Regions from separate parts of the Streptomyces sp. NPDC051740 genome, predicted to be linked through region 4. Evidence: riboswitches for the same ligand, from Rfam matches in the RefSeq annotation. Region 4 holds a riboswitch; each other region holds the start of a gene.
What was found. A riboswitch is a leader RNA that binds a small molecule or an ion and turns the genes downstream of it on or off. The one in region 4 is predicted to bind cobalamin.
Positions count from the first base shown of each region.

Region 1: another riboswitch for cobalamin. It lies ahead of ACIA6T_RS08720 (energy-coupling factor ABC transporter permease); the one in region 4 lies ahead of ACIA6T_RS32120 (ABC transporter substrate-binding protein).
Region 2: another riboswitch for cobalamin. It lies ahead of ACIA6T_RS15860 (ribonucleoside-diphosphate reductase subunit alpha); the one in region 4 lies ahead of ACIA6T_RS32120 (ABC transporter substrate-binding protein).
Region 3: another riboswitch for cobalamin. It lies ahead of ACIA6T_RS25035 (cobalamin biosynthesis protein); the one in region 4 lies ahead of ACIA6T_RS32120 (ABC transporter substrate-binding protein).

Region 1 is NZ_JBITCL010000004.1:148,455-153,861, forward strand. Features, by position in the region: gene ACIA6T_RS08700 (DNA repair ATPase) at 1-503, shown strand, start outside; gene ACIA6T_RS08705 (energy-coupling factor ABC transporter ATP-binding protein) at 536-1,399, opposite strand; gene cbiQ (cobalt ECF transporter T component CbiQ) at 1,396-2,145, opposite strand; gene ACIA6T_RS08715 (energy-coupling factor ABC transporter substrate-binding protein) at 2,152-2,526, opposite strand; gene ACIA6T_RS08720 (energy-coupling factor ABC transporter permease) at 2,523-3,242, opposite strand; cobalamin riboswitch at 3,272-3,453, opposite strand; gene ACIA6T_RS08725 (ABC transporter substrate-binding protein) at 3,656-5,245, shown strand; gene ACIA6T_RS08730 (ABC transporter permease) at 5,266-5,407, shown strand, end outside.
Region 2 is NZ_JBITCL010000008.1:132,317-137,723, forward strand. Features, by position in the region: gene ACIA6T_RS15845 (GlxA family transcriptional regulator) at 1-140, opposite strand, end outside; gene ACIA6T_RS15850 (hypothetical protein) at 234-518, shown strand; gene ACIA6T_RS15855 (ribonucleotide-diphosphate reductase subunit beta) at 549-1,556, opposite strand; gene ACIA6T_RS15860 (ribonucleoside-diphosphate reductase subunit alpha) at 1,556-3,913, opposite strand; cobalamin riboswitch at 4,037-4,205, opposite strand; gene ACIA6T_RS15865 (GNAT family N-acetyltransferase) at 4,221-4,727, opposite strand; gene mctP (monocarboxylate uptake permease MctP) at 4,804-5,407, opposite strand, start outside.
Region 3 is NZ_JBITCL010000016.1:61,108-66,514, reverse strand. Features, by position in the region: gene cobN (cobaltochelatase subunit CobN) at 1-728, opposite strand, end outside; gene ACIA6T_RS25040 (cobyric acid synthase) at 725-2,236, opposite strand; gene ACIA6T_RS25035 (cobalamin biosynthesis protein) at 2,233-3,174, opposite strand; cobalamin riboswitch at 3,296-3,434, opposite strand; gene ACIA6T_RS25030 (hypothetical protein) at 3,775-3,996, opposite strand; gene ACIA6T_RS25025 (anion permease) at 4,028-5,293, opposite strand.
Region 4 is NZ_JBITCL010000029.1:22,417-27,823, forward strand. Features, by position in the region: gene ACIA6T_RS32115 (FecCD family ABC transporter permease) at 1-902, opposite strand, end outside; gene ACIA6T_RS32120 (ABC transporter substrate-binding protein) at 899-1,951, opposite strand; cobalamin riboswitch at 2,006-2,182, opposite strand; partial or broken gene ACIA6T_RS32125 (cation transporter) at 2,210-2,299, shown strand; partial or broken gene ACIA6T_RS32130 (TSUP family transporter) at 2,691-3,441, shown strand; gene ACIA6T_RS32135 (DoxX family protein) at 3,711-4,070, shown strand; gene ACIA6T_RS32140 (Cmx/CmrA family chloramphenicol efflux MFS transporter) at 4,172-5,365, opposite strand.

The sequences.
Region 1 (5,407 bases), on a different contig from region 4:
GGACCGTCCTCGCCGTCAACGCGGCCTACATCGCCTCCGCCGCCCAGTCCGACGACGCCCGCACCGAGCCGCCGTTCCGCCTCCAGGGCTCCTACCGCAACATGAACAAGATCGCCCAGCGGATCCAGCCCGTCATGAACGCCGCCGAACTGACCGCCGTCATCGACGACCACTACACGGCCGAGGCCCAGACCCTCACCACGGGCGCCGAGGCGAGCCTGCTCAAGCTCGCCGAGCTGCGCGGCACGCTCACCCCCGACCGGGCGGCCCGCTGGACCGAGCTGAAGGCGGCCCACGTCCGCACCCTGACCCTGGGCACCCCCGACGAGGACGCCCTGACCCGCGCGATCGCCGCCCTCGCGCTCCTCGGCGACCGCATCGCCGCCGTCGAGTCGGCCATCACCCGCGCGGCGGACCCGCGCCGACCGCCGGCCGGCCCGGGGACCCCGCACGCGGCCCGGCAGTTCCCCGAGGGCACGGACGTGCCGCCTGCGCCCCTGTGATCGCGCCGGTGGAGGGGCCGGCCGCCCGTCCCTCACGGGACGTGCGGGTCGCCGCCGGTGGTGGACGCGGCCACCAGGGCCGCCAGTTCCTCCGGGGAGCAGGGAGCGGCGGCCGTGCCGGTCACCAACCCCTGCGCCCGCAGCAGCCGCCCGACCACCACCCCCCACGGCAGCCGCAGCCCCGCCGCCGCGAGGAGATCCGTGCGGGACAGCATCTCGGGTGCCGGGCCCGTGTGCGCGCCGGACGGGGTGAGCAGGGCCGCGTCGTCGGCCCAGCGCAGGGCGAGGTCCACGTCGTGGGTGGCCATGACGACCGTCGTGCCGTTCTCGCGCAGGCCGTCGAGGGTCGCGAGAAGGCGTTCCTGGCCGTCGGGGTCCAGGCCCGCCGTCGGTTCGTCGAGGATCAGGACGCGGGGCCGCATGGCGACCGCGCCCGCGATGGCCGTCCGCTTGCGCTGCCCGTAGGACAACAGGTGCGTGGGACGGTCGGCGAGGGCGGTGATGTCCAGCGCGGCGAGCGACTCCGCCACCCGGGCGCGTACCTCCGTGTCGGACAGGCCGAGGTTGAGCGGCCCGAACGACACGTCCTGGCCGACGGACGCCGCGAACAACTGGTCGTCGGGGTCCTGCACCACCAGTTGCACGGTGGTGCGCAACGCCGTCAGCCCTTTGCGGTCGTGGCGCACCGGACGCCCCTCGACGGTCAACTCGCCGCCCACCGGCCGCAGTCCACCGCTCAGCAGCCGCATCAGCGTCGTCTTCCCGCTGCCGTTGCGCCCCAGCAACGCCAGCGCGCGCCCCTCGCGCACCTCGAAGTCCAGGCCGCTGAGCACGGGCGGGCCGTCCTCGTACGCGAACGACGCGCCCCGCAGGGCCACCAGCACGGACTCGCTCACGACAATGGCCTTTCCAGTACGAAGGTGAGGGCGGCCAGTGCCGCGAGGAGCGCCACGCTCAGCGCCGTGAACCGGACGGAGACACGGGCCTCGGGCACCAGCACGCGCAGGGTGCCGTCGTAACCGCGTCCGGCCAGCCCGGTCTGCAGTCGCGCCGCCCGGTCGAAGGACCGGACGAACGCGGTCGCGCCCAGCCCGCCCAGCGAACGCCACGTCGCCGCCCGGGTGGTGTGCCCGAGCCGGGCCGCCTGCGCCTCCCGGACGCGGCGCACCGAGTCCAGCAGCAGGAAGCTCATCCGGTACGTCACCAGCGCCACGTCCACGAGCGGCGCCGGAACCCCGGCCCGCACCAGACGCGGCAGCAGATCCGACATGGGCGTGGTGAAGGCGAACAGCAGCACGCCCAGCGAGGCCGCCGACGTGCGCAGCATCAACTCCCCGGCGCGCAGCGGCCCGTCCTCGGCCCAGGACACGAACCCGTCCGGCCCGCCCACCCGCACCAGCAGCGTCAGCGCCCCGGTGACGCAGAAGCCCAGCGGCACCCGGTACGCCCGCCACAGCCGCAGTCCCGGCACCCCCGCCGGGCCGAGCAGCACCACGAGCGCCGTCACCAGCACCAGGGCCGCGCCCGGCCACGGCGGCAGCGAGACGGCGAGCAGGGTGAGCCCCAGCCCCAGCACGGCCTTGTCCACGGGATGACGGCGGCGCCAGCGACTGCTGTGCGCCGCCGCGTCGATCGGCAGCACGTGCCGTCAGACCCGTCGTCGTTCGGAGACGGCCCCGTCACCGGCGTCCGCGTCCGTCCCGGCCCGCAGCCGTGCCAGCGCCCGCTCCTCCCCCTGCCGCCGCCCGCGCCGCAGCCCGAAGTAGTACGTGAGGACGCCCGTGCCGATCGCCGCCTGGAGGGCGAACAGCGCCGACTCGATCTCCCCGGACGGCGGTTCGTACAGCGGGGAGAACCACGGCTCGTAGTCCGGGTCGATCTCGGTGATCGCCGTCTCCGCCTCGGCGTCCGCGCCGGTGAACGGCTCCTCCTTGTGGTCGCCGAGCCCGAACACCAACGGGATCACGGAGAGCGCGGCCACCAGCACCAGCAGCAGCATGTTGATCTTCGCGTCGCGGCTCATCGGGCCACCGCCTCCGCCGGGTCGGACGACTTCGCCGTCCTCCGCCCGGCCGCCGACGTCACCAGCACGCCGAGCCGGGTCAGCTCCCCCTTGCTCGACTGCACCAGCATGCGCGTCACCAGCACGGTCAGCAGCCCCTCGCTCACCGCGAGCGGGATCTGCGTCACGGCGAAGATGGAGCCGAACTTGCCCAGCGCGCCCCGGAATCCGCTCCCCGGGTCGGGGAAGGCGAGCGCCAGCTGCACGCTCGTCACGCAGTACGTCGACAGGTCGGCGACGAACGCGCCGAAGAACACCGCCACCATCAGCGGCACGTCGTACCGGCGCAGCAGCCGGTAGACGCCGTACCCGGCCCAGGGGCCGACGATCGCCATCGAGAAGACGTTGGCGCCCAGTGTGGTCAGCCCCCCGTGGGCGAGCAGCAGCGCCTGGAACAGCAGGGTGATGGTGCCCAGTACCGCCATGACCGGCGGCCGGAACAGGATCGCGCCCAGACCCGTGCCGGTGGGGTGGGAGCAACTCCCGGTGACCGACGGCAGTTTCAGCGCGGACAGGACGAACGTGAACGCTCCCGACGCGCCGAGCAGCAGCGTGCTCTCGGGATGTTCCCTGACTTCACGGATGAGCGACCGGGCTCCGTGGACGACGAACGGCGCCGACGCGGCGCCCCAGGCGACCGCGTGCGCCGGTGGCAGAAAACCCTCGGCTATGTGCATGGCTCAGCAGACCCTCTCCAGCACCTCGTGGATGGTTGACGTGCCTTGGCCGGTCTCCTGGCTGACGGGTACCACCGCCCGTGCTCCGCCTTCCCGGGCCCTAGGGCCCAGTGGCCGTCCGTGAGGACTGGAGCCGGACTTCCCGATCACAGTGGCGAGGGCCGCACCGGTATCGCACCGATTTCCCGTCACCAAGGCGTGGTGACAGTAGTGCCCGTTCCGGTCCGGTGACAAGCGGTCACAGGGGGCGCGCGGACGGCGCCCGACGGCTCGCACCCCGGCGCACACCTGCGCACTTGACACGAGCGGCACCGTCCGTCGGGGCGGGGGAGTGGGGGGCCGCGGTCCTGGGCAGTACCTTACTGCAATTAATATGCAACAACGATTTCTGGGCAACAGGGATGTGAGGTTCGATGACGACCCGACGAATACGGGGTACCGCCGCCGCGGTCGCGATGGCCGGTGCGGTAGCCGCCTGCTCGGCGCCGGGCGACGGCGGCGCGGACGGCGGAGCGTCCGCCGAATCCGTCGTGATCGGGGTCCCGTCCGAACCGGACACGCTCAGCCCCCTGCTCGGCTACGGCAAGGACGGCAACTCCAAGATCTTCGACGGACTCCTCGCCCGCGACGCCGGCATGAAGCTGAAGCCGGCCCTGGCGAAGGCGCTCCCCGAGGTCACCGACGGCGGCCGCACCTACACGTACACCCTGCGCGACGGCGTGAAGTTCAGCGACGGCGAGCCGCTGACCGCCGACGACGTGGTCTTCACGTACGACACCGTGCTGGACGACAGGACCAACAACACCGCCAAGAGCGAACTGGACGCCGTCAAGGAGGTCCGGGCCGACGGCGACGACAAGGTCGTCTTCACCCTCGACTACCCCTACGCGGCCTTCGCCGCCCGCACGGTGCTGCCCGTCGTCCCCGAGCACATCGCGGGCGGGCAGGACCCCGACACCGGCTCCTTCAACACCGAACCGATCGGCACCGGACCGTACGTGCTCACCGGCTGGAGCAAGGGCGAAAAGCTCACCTTCAAGGCCAACCCGGACTACTGGGGCGGCGCCCCGAAGGTGAAAAAGCTCACCATGGCGATCATCGCCGACGACGACGTCCGCGCCACCCGGCTGCGCTCCGGTGACCTCGACGGCGCGACCCTCCCGCCCAACCTCGCCGCCACCTTCGGGAACGACGGCGGCAGGAAGACGTACCGGGCGACGTCGTACGACTTCCGCGCCGTCACCCTCCCCACCGGCGACCCCGTCACCGGCGACACCGCGATCCGCCGCGCCCTGGACCTCGCCGTGGACCGCGAGACCATGGTCGACAAGATCCTCGACGGCGCCGGCCGCCCCGCCTACGGCCCGCTGCCCGTCGACGACCCCTGGTTCGCCGAGGACGCCGAACGCTCCCAGGACCTCGACGAGGCCGGGAGCATCCTCGACGAGGCCGGCTGGAAGGCCGGCGAGGACGGCATCCGCGCCAAGGACGGCCGCGCCGCCCGCTTCACCCTCTCCTACCCCTCCGGCGACAAGGTCCGCCAGGACCACGCCCTGGCCTACGCCTCCGACGCCAGGAAGGCCGGCATCGACGTCAAGGTGGAGAGCGCCACCTGGGAGGTCATCGAACCCCGGATGAAGCACGACGCCGTCCTCGCCGGCTTCGGCAGCACCGGTGACCCCGACTTCGGCCTCTACACGCTGCTGCACTCCTCCCTCGCCGGCGACGGCTTCAACAACATGGCCCGGTACGACGACCCGGCCGTGGACGAGGCCCTCGACACCGGCCGCCGCAGCCAGGACCCCGAGGACCGCAAGGCCGCCTACGAAACCCTCCAGCGCGAACTGGTGAAGAACCCCGGCTACACCTTCCTCACCCACATCGACCACATGTACGTCCTCGCCGACCGCTGGAAGGACCTCACCACCCAGACCGAACCCCACGAACACGGCTTCGCCAGCGGCCCCTGGTGGAACGTCGAGGACTGGCAGCCCACGGCATGACCGCACTCCCCTGGGGAGAGATGACCCGGCTCACGGCACGGCGGTCCCTGTTCGCCGTGCCCGTGCTGCTGGTCGTCACCTTCGGCGTGTTCGCCGTCGCCGCCGCCTCCCCCTTCGACCCCGTCAAGGCGTACGCCGGCACCGCCGCGCTCGGCGCCGACC
Region 2 (5,407 bases), on a different contig from region 4:
GGGCCGTCGGCCGAGGCGACGGCGAAGTCGTAGACCGGCAGGTCGTCGTCGCTGCGGTCGACGCCGAAGACCTCGCAGACGACACCGAGTTCGAAGGGGTTCACACCGTCGAGGAGGACGGCGGCCACGTTCTGGAGCATGGCTCCAGTGTGCCGCGTCCATGGCAGTAAATCGAGGGTGTACGGCAGTCCTGCCACTGCCGGTAAGGAGCATCGGGCGGGACAGTGGTGTCCATGGATACGACGCGGATACAAGCACTGACCTCGATGGTGGCCGTCCTCGGCCTGTTCGTCCTCATGACCCTGCCCGCGCTGATCGGCATCGCGCGCGAGCGGCGGATCGACCGGCAGATCAAGCGGGCCGAGGCCGCCCGAGCCGCCGCCGGGCGACGTGAGGAGCCGGCGGTCTCACGCCCGGCGGTCTCACGCCCGACGGTCTCACGCCCGGCGGTCTCACGCCCGGCGGTCTCACGCCCGGCGGCGAATGCCGCACCGCACCGCACCGCGCGAGCGGCGTGACGGCGGGGCGGCACCCGGGCGCCCGGCTGTCTAGAAGTCCTCGTCCAGGTCGACCGTGCCCTCCACGGCGACCTGGTACGCGGACGGCCGCCGCTCGAAGAAGTTCGTCAGCTCCTGGACCCCCTGCAACTCCATGAAGGAGAACGGGTTCTCCGAGCCGTACACCGGCGCGAAGCCCAGCCGGACCAGCCGCTGGTCGGCGACGCACTCCAGGTACTGCCGCATCGACTCGGTGTTCATGCCCGGCAGCCCGTCCCCGCACAGGTCCCGCGCGAACTGCAGCTCCGCCTCGACCGCCTCGCGCAGCATGTCGGTGACCTGCCGGCCCAACTGCTCGTCGAACAGTTCCGGCTCCTCCTTGCGCACGGTGTCGACCACGTCGAAGGCGAAGGACATGTGCATCGTCTCGTCCCGGAACACCCAGTTGGTGCCGGTGGCGAGGCCGTGCAGCAGACCCCGGCCGCGGAACCAGTAGACGTAGGCGAAGGCGCCGTAGAAGAACAGGCCCTCGATGCACGCGGCGAAGCAGATGAGGTTCAGCAGGAAGCGGCGGCGGTCGGCCTGTGTCTCCAGCCGGTCGATCCGCTCCACCGAGTCCATCCACCTGAAGCAGAACTCCGCCTTCTCCCGGATGGACGGGATGTTCTCCACGGCCGCGAAGGCCGCCGCCCGGTCGTCCGGGTCGGGCAGATAGGTGTCGAGGAGCGTCAGATAGAACTGGACGTGCACCGCCTCCTCGAAGAGCTGCCGCGACAGGTACAGCCGCGCCTCCGGGGAGTTGATGTGCTTGTAGAGCGTCAGCACCAGGTTGTTCGCCACGATCGAGTCGCCCGTCGCGAAGAACGCGACCAGCCGTCCGATCAGGTGCTGTTCCTCCGGGCTGAGCTTCGCCAGGTCGGCGACGTCCGAGTGGAGGTCGACCTCCTCCACGTGCCAGGTGTTCTTGATGGCGTCCCGGTAGCGCTCGTAGAAGTCGGGGTAGCGCATGGGGCGGAGAGTCAGCTCGAAGCCGGGGTCGAGCAGGTTCTTGGTGGTCATCACTGGCAGGCCTCGCAGGACTCGGGGTTTTCCAGGGAGCAGGCGACGGCCTCGGGGTCGGCCGCCTGCGGGACGGGAGTGGTGGCGCGCGCCGCGCGGGCGATCCGGGTCGCCGGGCGGGAGCGCAGGTAGTACGTGGTCTTCAGGCCCTGCTTCCAGGCGTACGCGTACATCGAGGAGAGCTTGCCGATGGTGGGCGTCTCCAGGAACAGGTTCAGCGACTGCGCCTGGTCCAGGAACGGGGTGCGGGCGGCGGCCATGTCGATCAGACCGCGCTGCGGGATCTCCCACGCCGTGCGGTACAGCCGTCGCACGTCCTCGGGGATCCACGCGAAGTCCTGCACGGAGCCGTTGGCTTCGCGCAGTGCCTCACGGGTCCGCGCGTCCCACACGCCGAGCCGCTTCAAGTCGTCCACCAGGTACGAGTTGACCTGGAGGAACTCCCCGGACAGCGTCTCGCGCTTGAACAGGTTGGAGACCTGCGGCTCGATGCACTCGTACACGCCCGCGATCGACGCGATGGTGGCGGTGGGCGCGATCGCCAGGAGCAGCGAGTTGCGCATCCCGGTGGCCGCGATCCGCGTCCGCAGCGCCGCCCAGCGTTCCGGCCAGGAGAGCTCGGCGTCGTAGTGGTCGGGGTGCAGCACGCCCCGGGCGGTACGGGTCTTCTCCCACGCCGGGAGCGGGCCGCTGCGTTCGGCGAGGTCGGCGGAGGTCTCGTACGCGGCGAGCATGATCCGCTCGGCGATCCTCGTGGACAGCGCCTTCGCCTCGGGGGAGTCGAAGGGCAGCCGCAGCTTGAAGAAGACGTCCTGGAGGCCCATGGCGCCGAGACCGACGGGACGCCACCTGGCGTTGGAGCGGCTCGCCTGCCCGGTCGGATAGAAGTTGATGTCGACGACCCGGTCGAGGAACGTCACAGCGGTGCGCACCGTCTCGTCGAGGCGCTCCCAGTCGATGTCCCCCCGGTCCACGAAGGCGCCGAGGTTGACCGATCCCAGGTTGCAGACCGCCGTCTCCCCGTCGTCGGTGACTTCCAGGATCTCCGTGCAGAGGTTCGAGGAATGGATGACGTGGCCCGGCTCGGCGGTCTGGTTCGCCGTCCGGTTGGCCGCGTCCTTGAAGGTCATCCAGCCGTTGCCGGTCTGCGCGAGGGTGCGCATCATGCGGCCGTACAGCTCGCGGGCCGGGAGGGTCTTCCTCGCCAGGCCCTTCGCCTCGGCGGCCCGGTACGCCGCGTCGAACTCCTCGCCCCACAGGTCGACCAGTTCGGGCACGTCCGCCGGGGAGAACAGCGACCAGGGCGCGTCGGCGTTCACCCGGCGCATGAACTCGTCCGGCACCCAGTGCGCGAGGTTCAGATTGTGCGTACGGCGGGCGTCCTCGCCGGTGTTGTCGCGCAGCTCCAGGAACTCCTCGATGTCGGAGTGCCAGGTCTCCAGGTAGACCGCCGCCGCGCCCTTGCGCCGGCCGCCCTGGTTCACGGCGGCGACCGAGGCGTCCAGCGTCTTCAGGAACGGGACGATGCCGTTGGAGTGCCCGTTGGTGCCGCGGATCAGCGAACCCCGGGCGCGGATGCGGGAGTAGGACAGGCCGATGCCGCCGGCGTGCTTCGAGAGGCGGGCGACCTGGTGGTAGCGGTCGTAGATGGAGTCCAGCTCGTCCTTGGGGGAGTCGAGGAGGTAGCAGGACGACATCTGCGGGTGGCGCGTGCCGGAGTTGAACAGCGTGGGGGAGGAGGGCAGGTAGTCCAGGCGGCTCATCAGCCCGTACAGCGCGGCGACCTCGTCCACGGAGCGGGCGCCGTCGTCCTCGGCGAGTCCGGTGGCGACCCGCAGCAGGAAGTGCTGGGGCGTCTCGACGACCTTGCGGGTGACCGGATGCCGCAGCAGGTAGCGGCTGTGCAGGGTGCGCAGGCCGAAGTAGCCGAAGCGGTCGTCGGCCCCGGTGTCGATCAGCGCGTCCAGACGGGCGGCGTGCAGCCGGACGAACGCGGCGGTCCGGTCGGAGATCAGGCCCTCGCGGTGCCCGGTCGCGACGGACCCGGTGAACGAGGTGACGCCCTGCGAGGCGGCCTCGGCGCGGATGCCGATGGTCAGCAGCCGGGCGGCGAGCCGGGAGTAGGCCGGGTCCTCGGAGATGAGCCCGGCCGCCGCCTCGGTGGCCAGCTCCCGCAGCTCCGCCTCGTCGGCGGAAGCGGACCGGCCGCGCAGCGCGGCGGCGGCGACCCGGCCGGGGTCGGCGTCGGGCAGGTCGGCGGTCAGCTCGGTCAGGGTCCGCAGCAGCGCGGCACCGGGGCCGCCGCTCTCCTCGGGCACGTCGATCGCTGAAGCCGGATCGGCTGGCGCGATGGTCACGTGGGGCTCTCCCTCGCTCGGCACGGGGGCCTCGAAGAGCGCAGGGGGCAGTACACGAGCGCACGCGGCGTCGCGTCCACCGGCCCATTCCGCGAGGCCCGGACGTCAGGGCACCCGGACCGGACGGCCGGGCGCACTGTCGGCAGGTCCTCGGACTGACGCCCGTGCACACGCGTACGCGGGCATGGGTACACCGTTGCGGGACAGTTCCGGATTCACACCGGATTCCCCTGCGACGACAGCGAGCATGAGCATACATCTTGTGTCGGGTGCCGCCAGCAACCCCATATCTTGTGTCGCGCTGGTCTCAGAGTGTCAACTCATAGGTGAGGAGCATGATGTCGTCCAGCTCCGGCAGCGGGTTCCAGTCGCGTTCCGGGGTGCGGGTGAAACCGAGCCGTTCGTAGACGCGGTGGGCGGCACGCATGGTGCGCTGGGTCGACAGCACGACCCGTCCGCACCCCTCGACGGCCCGCGCCCGGTCCACGCAGGCACGCACCAGGGCCTCCCCGGCACCCCGTCCCCGGCCCGCGCGGGCGACCGCCAGCATCCGGATCTCCGCCTCGCCCGGCCCCGCTATGTCGGCCATCGGACCGGGGCCCGGCACGAAGGTCACCCCGCCCAGCACCGACCCGTTCGCCACGGCGACCAGCACCTCGGCGGCGGCCGCCCGTTTCCCCACGTTCCGCAGCTCACCGAGGTACGCGTCGCTCTCCCCGAAGTCGAGCAGCCCGTCCAGCAGATAGGCCTGCGCGGTGATCTCACCGAGTTCCTCGTGCTCGCCGGGTTCCACCGGCCGGATGACGATGTCCATGGGGGGAGTCTGCCGGACGGGTACGACGACGGGCCGCCGGATTTCTCCGGCGGCCCGTCGTCGTACGTCACCGGCGTCAGTGGCTGCTGCCCGCCGTGGCCGGCGGAAGCTCCACCTGGACGCCGGGGTCGCCCGCGTCCGCCGTGTAGTCCTGCGGCTTGGTCTCGTCGATGCCCTCGGGAGCCTTGACGGCCCTCAGGACGAAGGTCAGGACGACCGTGACCAGGACGTTGAGCACGAACGCGGTGAGGCCGATGTAGCCGATCTCCCCGATGCCCGGGATCTCCTTGGACGACCCGCCGAAGTGCTTCTGCGTCGGCGAGGCCACCCCGTACGCGGCGGCCGTGCCGTAGACCATGCCGACCGCCCAGCCGCCGATCAGCGCCCAGCGGTGGAACCAGCGGGTGAACAGGCCGCCCACCAGCGCCGGGAAGGTCTGCAGGATCCAGATGCCGCCGAGGAGCTGGAAGTTGATCGCGACCGTCTTGTCCATGGTCAGGACGAAGACCAGCGCGCCCACCTTCACCAGCAGGGACACGATCTTGGAGACCTGGGTCTCCTGCTTCGGCGTCGCGTCCGGCTTGATGAAGTCCTTGTAGATGTTGCGGGTGAACAGGTTCGCCGCCGCGATCGACATGATCGCCGCCGGTACCAGCGCGCCGATGCCGATGGCCGCGAAG
Region 3 (5,407 bases), on a different contig from region 4:
TCCAGGTCGGCGAGCGCCCCGATGTCCCAGGCCTCCTCGTCACCGCCCGCCGACGCCTGCGAGGCGTGCGTGCCGCCGGCCGCGAGCACGGTGGCGACGAGGGCGTTGGCCTTCGACAACAGGGCGTACAGCTCGGGATCCGCGCCGCGCAGCGAACCGCAGTAGACGGGAAGGGCGTTGGCGCCCCGCGCCTCGATCGCGTCGCACAGCGTGTCCACGAAGGCGGTGTTGCCGCTCAGTTCGTGCGCGCGGTAGAAGAGCACGCCGATCGTCGGGCGGCCCTGTTCCAGGGGGCGTTCGCCGTGGACGCCGTACTCCGGCATCGTGCGCGGCTCCTCGAACCCCTCGCCGGTCAGCAGCACGGTGTCCGACAGGAACCGGGCCAGTTCGGTGAGGTTGTCCGGGCCGCCCTCGACGAGGTACCGCAGCGCCTCCGCCACCACACCGGCCGGCACCGTCGACTCGGCCATCAGCTCGGCGTCGGGCACGGTCTCCCCGCCGAGCAGCACCGCAGGGATCCCGGACGCCTTCAGCGCCGCGAGCCCGTCCTCCCAGGCGCGCTTGCCGCCCAGCAGCCGTACGACGGCGAGGTCCGCCCCGTCCAGCAGCGCGGGCAGTTCGTCCGTGACGTCGACGCGGGTCGGGTTGCCGATCCGGTAGGAGGCGCCGGAGGCACGGGCCGCCAGCAGGTCCGTGTCGGCGGTCGACAACAACAACACAGTGCTCATGCGGGCGCTCCCGGTGGGATGAAAGGCAGTCCTTGCGGCGCGCCGGACTCGATGAGCCGCCACAGCGCGTCCGTGTCCGCGTGCTGTTCGATCAGGTCGCCGAGCCGGTCGAGCTGCTCCTCGCGCAGCGCGGCGAACGAGGTGTCGGGGGCCGGCACGAAGCGGCGGCCCGAGGCCCGCGCCACCTCGCGCAGGAAGGCCCGGCGGAAACCGTCCGACTCCAGTGAGCCGTGCCAGTGCGTGCCCCAGGTCTGCCCGACCCGGCAGCCGTCCAGGAAGGGCTCCCCATCCAGCACCTCGGCGACCCCGTGATGGATCTCGTACCCCTCGACGGGCTCCCCGAGGGCCCGGCCGACGGGCCGGGTGAGCGTCTTCTCGCGGGCGAACCGCACCCGTACGGGCAGGACGCCGAGCCCGTCGACGTGCCCCGCGCGGCTCTCCACGTCGTCCTCGATGTGCTCCCCGAGGAGCTGGAAGCCCCCGCAGATCCCCAGCACGGGCCGCCCCTCGGCCGCCCGCCGCTTCAGCGCGTCCGCCAGCCCGCGCTCCCGCAGCCACTCCAGCGCCCGTACGGTCCCGCGGGTGCCCGGTACGACCACGAGGTCGGCGTCGGCCAGCTCCTCGGGACGGTCCACGAACCGCACCACGACACCCGGTTCGGCGGCGAGCGCGTCCACGTCGGTGAAGTTGGACATCAGGGGGATCGCGCACACGGCGACCCGCAGCACGTCCTCACCGACCGGCGCGGCCACCGCGGACTCCCGTACGGTGCCGCGCAGCGACACCCGGAGTCCGTCCTCCTCGTCGATGCCGAGCCCGTGCCGGAAGGGCAGCACGCCGTACGTCCGCCGCCCGGTCAGGCCGTGCAGCATGTCCAGGCCCGGTTCCAGCAGCGACACGTCGCCCCGGAACTTGTTCACCAGGAACCCGGCGACCAGTTCCTGGTCCTCGGGGGAGAGCAGCGCGACGGTACCGAAGAAGGACGCGAAGACGCCGCCCCGGTCGATGTCGCCGACCACCAGGACCGGCAGGCCGGCGCCCCGGGCGATCCCCATGTTGACGATGTCGGTGCGGCGCAGGTTGATCTCGGCCGGGCTGCCGGCCCCCTCACAGATCACCGCGTCATACGTGCCCCGCAACTGCTCCAGACAGTCCAGCACCGTGCCGAGGAGCCGCTGCTGCCGCCCTCCGTGGTACCCGCGGGCGCTCATCTCACCGACGGCCCTGCCCAGCAGCACCACCTGGCTGGACCGCTCACCGCCCGGCTTGAGCAGCACCGGGTTCATCAGCGCGGTCGGCTCGACGCGGCAGGCCTGGGCCTGCATGGCCTGCGCCCGCCCGATCTCGGCGCCCTCCCGGGTCACGAACGAGTTCAGCGACATGTTCTGCGCCTTGAACGGCGCGACCTTCACTCCCTGCCGCACCAGCCACCGGCAGATCCCGGCGGTCACCACGCTCTTGCCGGCGTCCGAGGTGGTCCCGGCGACCAGCAGCCCCCCACCGCTCACGATGCACGTCCCTTCATGACGCTCCGCGCGGCGGCACCGACCCCCAGTGCGAGCCAGCCGACCCGCCGCGAGAGCCGTACCGCCCGGTCGATGTCGGCCACGGCGACGGCACGCCCGCCGCCGTTGAGCACGGGCCGGTGCTCGACCCGCCCGCCGTAGGAGAGGGTGCCGCCGAGCCGTACGCCGAGCGCGCCCGCGAAGGACGCCTCGACGGGCCCGGCGTTGGGGCTCGGGTGCTCGGCGGCGTCCGCGCGCCACGCCCGTACGGCCCCGCGCGGGTCCGGTCCCGCGAGCGCGGCGAGGACGGCGGTCAGCCGCGCTCCCGGCCAGCCGGCGACGTCGTCGAGGCGGGCGGAGGCCCAGCCGTAGCGGCGGTAACGGGGCGACTTGTGGCCGACCATCGCGTCCAGCGTGTTGACGGCCCGGAAGCCGAGCAGGCCCGGCACCCCGGCGACGGCACCCCACACCAGCGCGCCCACCACGGCGTCGGAGGTGTTCTCGGCGACGGACTCGACCACCGCGCGGGCGATCCCGTCGGCGTCCAGGGCCTGCGGGTCCCGGCCGCACAGGTGCGGCAGCCGCGCCCGCGCCGCCTCGACGTCCCCGGCCTCCAGCGCCCGCCCGATGGCGCGGGCCTCCCGGGCCAGCGAGGTCCCGCCGACGACGGCCCAGGTGGCGACACCGGTCAGGGCGGCGGAGGCGGCGGGGGAGGAGCGTACGCGGCGGGAGGCGAGGGCGCCCAGCGCGACGGTCCCGCCGACGCACACGGCGGTGTGCACCGCGCCCCGGCCCCGGTCGTCCCGCCACAGCACTCGTTCCACGGCAGCCGCGGCCCGCCCGAAAGCGGCGACCGGATGCCCTCGGCGGGGATCGCCGAACAGCAGGTCGCCGAGGAGGCCGGCGGCGGCGCCGTACGCGAACACGCGATCGGCACCCATGGGATCAGCCGGTGAAGGATCCGGCGGGAGTGGCCCCGGGGCGGGGCGGTGTGTCGCTGATCGACCTCGGCAGGCAGCCGCGCATGGCGTTATGTCCTCACTCAGGGTGTCCACGCCCTGGTTCGACGAGACCGGCGGTGAGAGTTCCTGGCTCCCGGGGTGTTCACCCCGGTGACAGTGGCGGGACCGCGCCGGAATCGCACCGGCTTCCTCTCCTGCCGCCGTAGTGGCTGAGGCAGTCCACCACGGCCCCGGAAGGGCCGTCAACTTGCCGTTGACCTGCGAGGCTGAAGTGTGCTGAGGCCCACAGAGGGGTTCCGGTGGGTGAACCCGCGAGCGGGGGCGCGGAGGTGCGCACCCGTACGAGCGGGGGGGGGGGGGGGGGGGGGGGGGGGGGGGGGGGGGGGGGGGGGGGGGGGGGGGGGGGGGGGGGGGGGGGGGGGGCGGGGGGGGCGGGGGGGGGGGGGGGCCGGCGGCGGGGGGGGGGGGGGGGGGGGGCCCCCCCGCCGGGGCCCCCCGCCCCCCCCCCGCCGGCCGCCCCCCGCCCCCCCCCCCCCCCCCCCCCCCCCCCCCCGCCCGCTCACGTGTGCGGCCTGTGGATCAGGCCATGATCAGGTAGATGCCGTACCCCACCGCCGCCGTGCACGCCGCGAAGCAGGCGTAGGCGCCGGTGACCGCCAGGGCCGCGGACTGGCCCTGGGCGGCGGCCCGCTCGCGGCGGGACAGGCCGTTGATGCCGAGGGTGAACAGGCCCACCAGGGCCACGGTGACCACGAGGCTGACGCCGAAGACGGAACCGAGGGCCGCCCAGTCGATCTTCATGGTGCTCTTCTTCCTTCGTACCGGGTCGCGGTCAGACGGTGGTCGCGGCCGACGGGGCCGCCGGGGCCGCGGGGTCGGTGGGGACCGGCGCCGGGATGGTGGCCGAGAGGTCGTCGGTCACGGTGCCCGCCGGGGGCGGGGTGACCGCGGCCATCGCCTGCGTCACCACGCCGGGCGGCTCCTCGTCCGGCGCCTCGTCGTGGTCGTTGACGTTGGTGTGGTCGACGACCTCGCGCCGGGAGATCTTCCAGATGGCGGCGCTGGAGGCGACCAGGAAGACGGCCACGAGGGCGGTGCCCCAGTCGCCGAAGCCGCAGACCCACTCGGCGAGCGCCGCGACCAGGGCCGCCGCCGGCAGCGTCAGGCCCCAGGCGACGAACATCCGGGTGGCCGTCGACCAGCGGACGACACCGCCCTTGCGGCCCAGGCCCGCGCCCATCACGGAACCGGAAACGGAATGCGTGGTGGAGAGGGAGAAACCGAGGTGCGAGGAGGCCAGGATGACCGTCGCGGCACTGGTCTGGGCGGCGAAGCCCTGCTGCGGCTGGAGGTCGGTCAGGCCCTTGCCCATGGTGCGGATGATGCGCCAGCCGCCGAGGTAGGTGCCCATCGCGATGGCGATGCCCGCGGAGAGGATGACCCACAGCGGCGGGTCGGAGTCGGGGGCGACGGCGCCGCCGGCGACCAGGGCGAGGGTGATGATGCCCATCGTCTTCTGGGCGTCGTTGGTGCCGTGGGCCAGGGAGACCAGGCCGGCGGAGGCGATCTGTCCGGCGCGGTAGCCCTTCTCGGAGGCCTTGCCGTCGGCCTTGCGGCCCAGGCGGTAGGTCAGCCGGGTGGCGAACATGGCGGCAATGCCGGCCACCAGCGGGGCGGCGATCGCGGGGAGCAGGACCTTGGTGACGAGGACGTCGCCGTGGACCGCGCCGAGACCGGCGGAGGCGACGGCGGCGCCGATCAGACCGCCCATGAGGGCGTGCGAGGAGCTGGACGGCAGACCGACCAGCCAGGTCAGGAGGTTCCAGAGGATCGCGCCGACCAACGCGGCGAAGATGACCTCGGGACGGATGCCGGACTCGTCGACGAGTCCTTTGGAGATCGTGTTGGCGACCTCCACCGAGAGAAAAGCGCCCACAAGGTTCAGCACGGCGGACATGGCCACCGCGACCTTGGGTTTGAGAGCACCGGTCGAAATGGTCGTTGCCATCGCGTTCGCGGTGTCGTGGAAACCGTTCGTGAAATCGAACGCGAGTGCGGTTACCACCACAATCGCGAGGATCAGCGAGAAGTTTTCCATTTACCCAGGCAATCGTTCGAGGTCATTGGCTGGTCGAACGTAGGTAACCAGGGTGAACGGAAGATGAACTGGAACGGGCATCGTGGTGACCGTAAGAGGGGGTGGACCCTCCGC
Region 4 (5,407 bases):
GTGTCCACCCACACCAGGAAGACGGCCCCGGTCAGCGCCGTGACCGGCAGCAGGCGGACGTGGCCCGCGCCGGTGAGGGCACGGGTGGCGTGCGGGAGGACCAGGCCGACGAAGCCGATCGCACCGGCACAGCTGACCAGCGCGGCGGTGAGCAGTGCGGTGGCGCAGAGCAGGACCAGGCGGGTGCGGGCGACCCGGACCCCGAGTCCGGCGGCGGCCTCGTCACCGAACGCGAAGGCGTCCAGCGTGCTCGCGTACCCGAGGCAGACGACGAGGACCACCGTCAGGACGGCGGTGCAGAGCAGCACCTGTCCCCAGTCGGCGCCTGTGAGCGAGCCGAGCAGCCAGAACAGCACGCCCCGGGTGGTCTCCGCGTCCGCCGAGGTGAGGACGATGAAGGAGGTCAGCGCCGAGAACAGCTGCATGGCCGCGACCCCGGACAGGACGACCCGGTCGGTGCTGCCGCCGAGGGTGTGGCTGAGCAGCAGCACAAGCGCGAAGGAGAGCAGCGCCCCGAGGAAGGCACCCGCCGACAGGGACACCACCCCGCCGCCCACCCCCAGCACGACCACGGCGACCGCACCCGTCGAAGCGCCTGAGGACACCCCGAGGACGAAGGGATCGGCCAGCGGATTACGCAGCAGCGACTGCATCACCGCCCCGCACACCGCGAGCCCGGCGCCGCACACGGCGGCGAGGAGGGTGCGGGGCATGCGCAGGTTCCATACGATGCCGTCCCGCAGCGGTGCCGGCGTGCTCTCGCCGAGGCCGAGATGGGCCGCGACGGACGCCCAGACGTCACCGGTGGAGATGTCGGCGGGGCCGATCGTCACGGCCACGGCGATCGACGCGAGCAGCGCGGCCAGTCCGCCGGCCGGCGGCAGCAGGGTGCGGACGCTCACTCGGCGAGCCCGAAGCCGCGCAGACCGGCCGCGACCTTCTCGATGCCCTCGATGGTGCGGATGGACGGGTTCATCGCCTGCCCGCTCAACAGGACGTACCGCTTCTTCCTCACGGCGGCCAGATTGCGGGTGGCGGGGTTGGTCTCCAGGAAGCGTATCTTGGCCGCGGCGGTCTCGGCGGTCTGCTGCTTGCGGGTCAGGTCGCCGATCACGATGACGTCGGGGTCACGGTCGGCGACGGTCTCCCAGTTGATCTGGGGCCATTCGTCGTGGGTGTCCGCGAAGGCGTTCTCGGCACCGACGGCGCGGGTGATGGCGCCGGGCGCGCCACAGCAGCCGGCGAGGTAGGGCGACTGGGAGTTGGCGAACCAGTACATGAGGGAGACGTCGGATGCGTGCAGTCCGGCGGTGGCCGTGCTCACCCGGTTCTTCAGCGAGGCGACGAGCTTCTCGCCGCGCTCCTCCACGCCGAACGCGCGGGCCAAGTCGCGTATCTCGCCGTAGACGGCGTCGAGGGTGAGCGGTTCGCTGCGCGATCCGTCACCGCCGCTGTCATTGTCCTTGCCCTCGGAGCAATCGGACGGCGAGACGTACGTGGGCACGCCCAACTCCTCGAACTGCTCGCGGGTGGCGACCCCGCCCTTGCCGAGGGTGGAGACGAACGAGGCGGTGACGAGGTCGGGTTCGGCGCCCAGGACCTTCTCGAAGGAGGGGTTGTTGTCGGCGAGACGCGGCACGGACGCGTTGGCCTTCTCCAGCCCCTTCATCACCGGGTCGGTCCAGGTCGCCGTACCGGCCATGCGGTCGGCGAGTCCCAGGGAGAGCAGAATCTCCGTGGTGCCCTGATTGAGGGAGACGGCCCGCTTCGGCACCGACTTCAGGGTGACCTCGTCACCGCAGTTGTCCAACGTCACCGGGTAGCCGGCGACGGAGGTCTCCTCGGGCTTCGCGTCATCGTCGCCGGAGGAGCCGCAGGCGGTGAGCGGCAGGGCGGACGCGAGGAGGAGCGCCGCGGTGCGGAGAAGGGCGGGGGTACGGAGCACGGGCATGCCTCCGGGGTCGGGGCTCGTACGCGGAGCCTGGCCTACGGACGTCCCTCCGCGCCGGGGCGCGAAGGTGCCAGCAGGTCTTCGGACTCGGGTTCGTCCGGCCGGAGCGCCTTCCCGGTCTCCCAGTGGCGTCGTGCCCCGCCCGTCCCCCTCACCGCTGCGCGTCAGTTCCGGATTCGCACCGGATTCCCTGGCCTCGGGTGTGGCTCGACTGGCCCATGGAGACTATCAAGTCCGTCGTACGGTCAGCTCGTGCGCTCGGTCACGATCACCTACAACGTCATCGAGGCGATCGTCGCCCTGACCGCCGGTACCCTCGCGTCCTCCACCGCTCTGATCGGCCCCGGCCCCGGCCGTGGCTGCGGAGGCCGACGGGCACGGCGGCCCGCCCGGCTGTTCCTGCTGTTCGTGAACATTCCGTCACGGGCCCGCCCTTCGCTCGCTCGCCCCGCTGATACTGGCCGGGCAGCGGTCGGAGCGCGGGGGGTGTTGGCGGTGCCGGCCTCGGCTCGGGTGTCGTGCTCGCGCATCCACGTTATGCAGACCTGCCGCCCGCGAACTGCCCGGCGTTGCGCCGGACCGGGCGGTGGCCGGACCTCTGATCAGCGTCTCCGACGGCACCTCCCGGGCCCGGTGACACCACCCCCCAGGTCATCCGTTCGACAGGAGGACACAATCATGCCGGGCCCGGAGGCCAGCGGCCCCGTTGCGGGACCGCAGAAAACACAACGGGGGCCGGGTGGAGTGGACGGTGTGGGCGGGCTTGTCGGCCTGCCTGCCGACCGCGATGGTGACCGCGCCGGTCGGGGTGTCGGGGCCGTGTTCCTCCTTCCGGTTCACCTGAGCGTCTTCGCCGTGCCTAATCCGGCGATCACGTCGACGAATCCGCTGTTCAACATGGTGGCCGGGCCGGGCGCCCTGTGGCGGTACCGCCACGACAGCGCTCTGCGCGACGGCCTGGCCCGGCGCCAGGCCGCCGGAACCCTGCCCGGCGTCGTCCTCGGCACCGCGATCCGCGTCCTCGCCCTCCCCGGCCCCGGCGTCTCCCGGCTGCTGACCGCCGCCCTGCTGCTGCCGCTCCGCCCATGGCTGTGCACCGGCACCCTCACCGCGGCCACACGCCGGCCGGCCGCCAAAGCGGAGCCGTCCCCGGCCGCGCCCACCGCGCTCGCCCTCGCGGTCGGGATCATCGGCGGGGTCTACGGCATCGGCGGCGGCTCCCTGCCCGGGCCGATCCTCGCCGCCCGCGGCGTGCCCATGGCCCGCATCGCACCAGCCGCTCTCGCCGCCACGTTCACCACCTCACTCGTCGGGGCCGCCTACGCGCTGCTGTCGCTGCTCGGCTCCGGCGACGTCGCCCCCACTCGCCGCCCGGCCTCGCCTGCGGGCTCGGCGGCCTGGTCGGCGGCTATCTCGGCACCCACCTCCGGCCCCGCCTGCCCGAGACCGCGCTGCGCCTGCTCCTCGGCACACCCGTCTTCACGGCCGGCATCGAGATCGACGACACCATCGCGGACGTCCTCTGTGGGACGTCATGTGATTCCCCATCAGCAGCATCAACTTCCCCATCCAAACGTCCGGGCATGGCGCCGGGTGCCGTCCGCGCCCCCGACCGCACAATCATCGCGCCGGCTCACGGCAACCTCCGTATCCTGGCGCCATGACGGACGAGGAAGAGCCGAGGTTCTCTGTGAACCGCTGGGGCGGCACGTCGGACCCGGCTACGGGCCCACGAAGCGGTGGCCCGTGAACGGGAATCATGAGCATCGCCTATTGGATCGTCGCGGGACCCCTCGCTCTCTTCCACCTCTACGCGGGCACGCCGAAGACGGTCCGCAGCCGCGATCAGCTCCGACCGATGACGGCCTGGGTCGACCACGTGTCCTCGCCCGCCCTCAGGACGCTGGGGACGGTCGAAGTACTCGGCGCGACCGGCCTGGTCCTGCCCCCGCTGACGGGTACCGCGCCCTGGCCGGCGTCGGCCGCGGCCCTCTGCTTCGTCCTCCTGCGGATCGGTGCGATCGCCGTCCACCTGGCCGGCGAGGACCGCAGGAACGCACTCGACGTCGGACTCGTCGTCACCGCCGCCGTGACCACCTGGGCGGCCACCGGGCTGTGATCGAGCGACGTCGGTGACGTCCATGCGGCGGTGCGGGGCCGGCGGTGGTTGCGGTGGACGTTCCGGAGCGCGACCGTCCGGGCCCGTTCCTCTTCACGGGTTCAGGTGCCGACGTGGAGGGCGCCGGCCTCGGCGCCTCGGCCGGCCGCGACGGTGGTGCGGAGGGGGAACGCGATGAGCAGCGCGACAGCGACCAGGATCCCGCTCGCCCACAGTGGCCCGAGGTTCCCGGCCGTGGTGTTGAGGGTGGCCGCGGCGATGAGGGGGCCGACGGCGGCGCCGGCGTTGAGGGCGGCGGTCGCGTAGGAGCCGGCCATGGTGGGGGCTCCTGCCGCCTCGTAGAGGACCCGTGTGATCAGCGTGCTGCCCAGCGCGAACGACAGCGCGCCCTGGACGAGGACGAGGGCGAGCAGGGCGACCGGCTCGTCGGCCAGTACGGCCAGCACCGGCCAGCCGAGGAGCAGCAGCGGACCGCCGACTGCGAGGACCAGGGCGGGGCGCTCGTCGGACAGCCGTCCGGCAACGGTGACACCCACGAAGGAACCGGCGCCGAAGGACACCAGAGCGACAGAGATCCACAGCTCGCCCAGCCCGGCGGTGTCGGTCACCACGGGGGCGAGGAAGGTGAGGCTCGCGAAGGTCGCCGCGTTCACCAGCGCGCCGAGCAGCATCACCAGGAGCAGCCGCGGCCTGGCGAGCTGGGCGAGCTCCGTTCGCAGGGCCGGCCCGCCGGTCGCCTCTTCCTTCACACGTCCTGCCGGGATCCCCCTCAGGATGCCGAGAGCCGCGGGCAGGCAGAGAGCGGCGACAGCCCAGAACGTGGCCCGCCAGCCGAGCAGCGTGCCGAGTAGCGACCCACCGGGGACACCGGCGATCGTGGCCGTCGTCGTGCCCGACAGCAGCACGGCCAGCGCACGTCCCTTCCTGTCGGGCGGGACCAGCGTGGCGGCAGCCGTCAGAGCGACCGCGAGGAACGCTGCGTTCGCGAGCGCGGCGACGACCCGGGTGGCGAACAGGACCGGGAAGCTCGTGGTGACGGCGCCCACGGCGTGAGCTGCCGCGAAAACGAGGATGAAACCGAGAAGGCTGGAGCGTCTGGGCCAGTTGCGGGCAAGCGCGGCCACCAGGGGGGCGCCGACGGCCATGCCGACCGCGAAGGCCGGGGTGAGCGTGCCCGCTGTCCCGACGGTGATGTCGAGACCTGAGGCGATGTCCGGCACCAGGCCGGCGAGCATGAACTCCGAGGTGCCCATGGCGAAGACCGCCAGGGCGAGCAGGTACAGCGGGAAGGGCATCGAGTGGCTCCGGGGTGAGGAGAAGCACGAGAAGGTCATCTC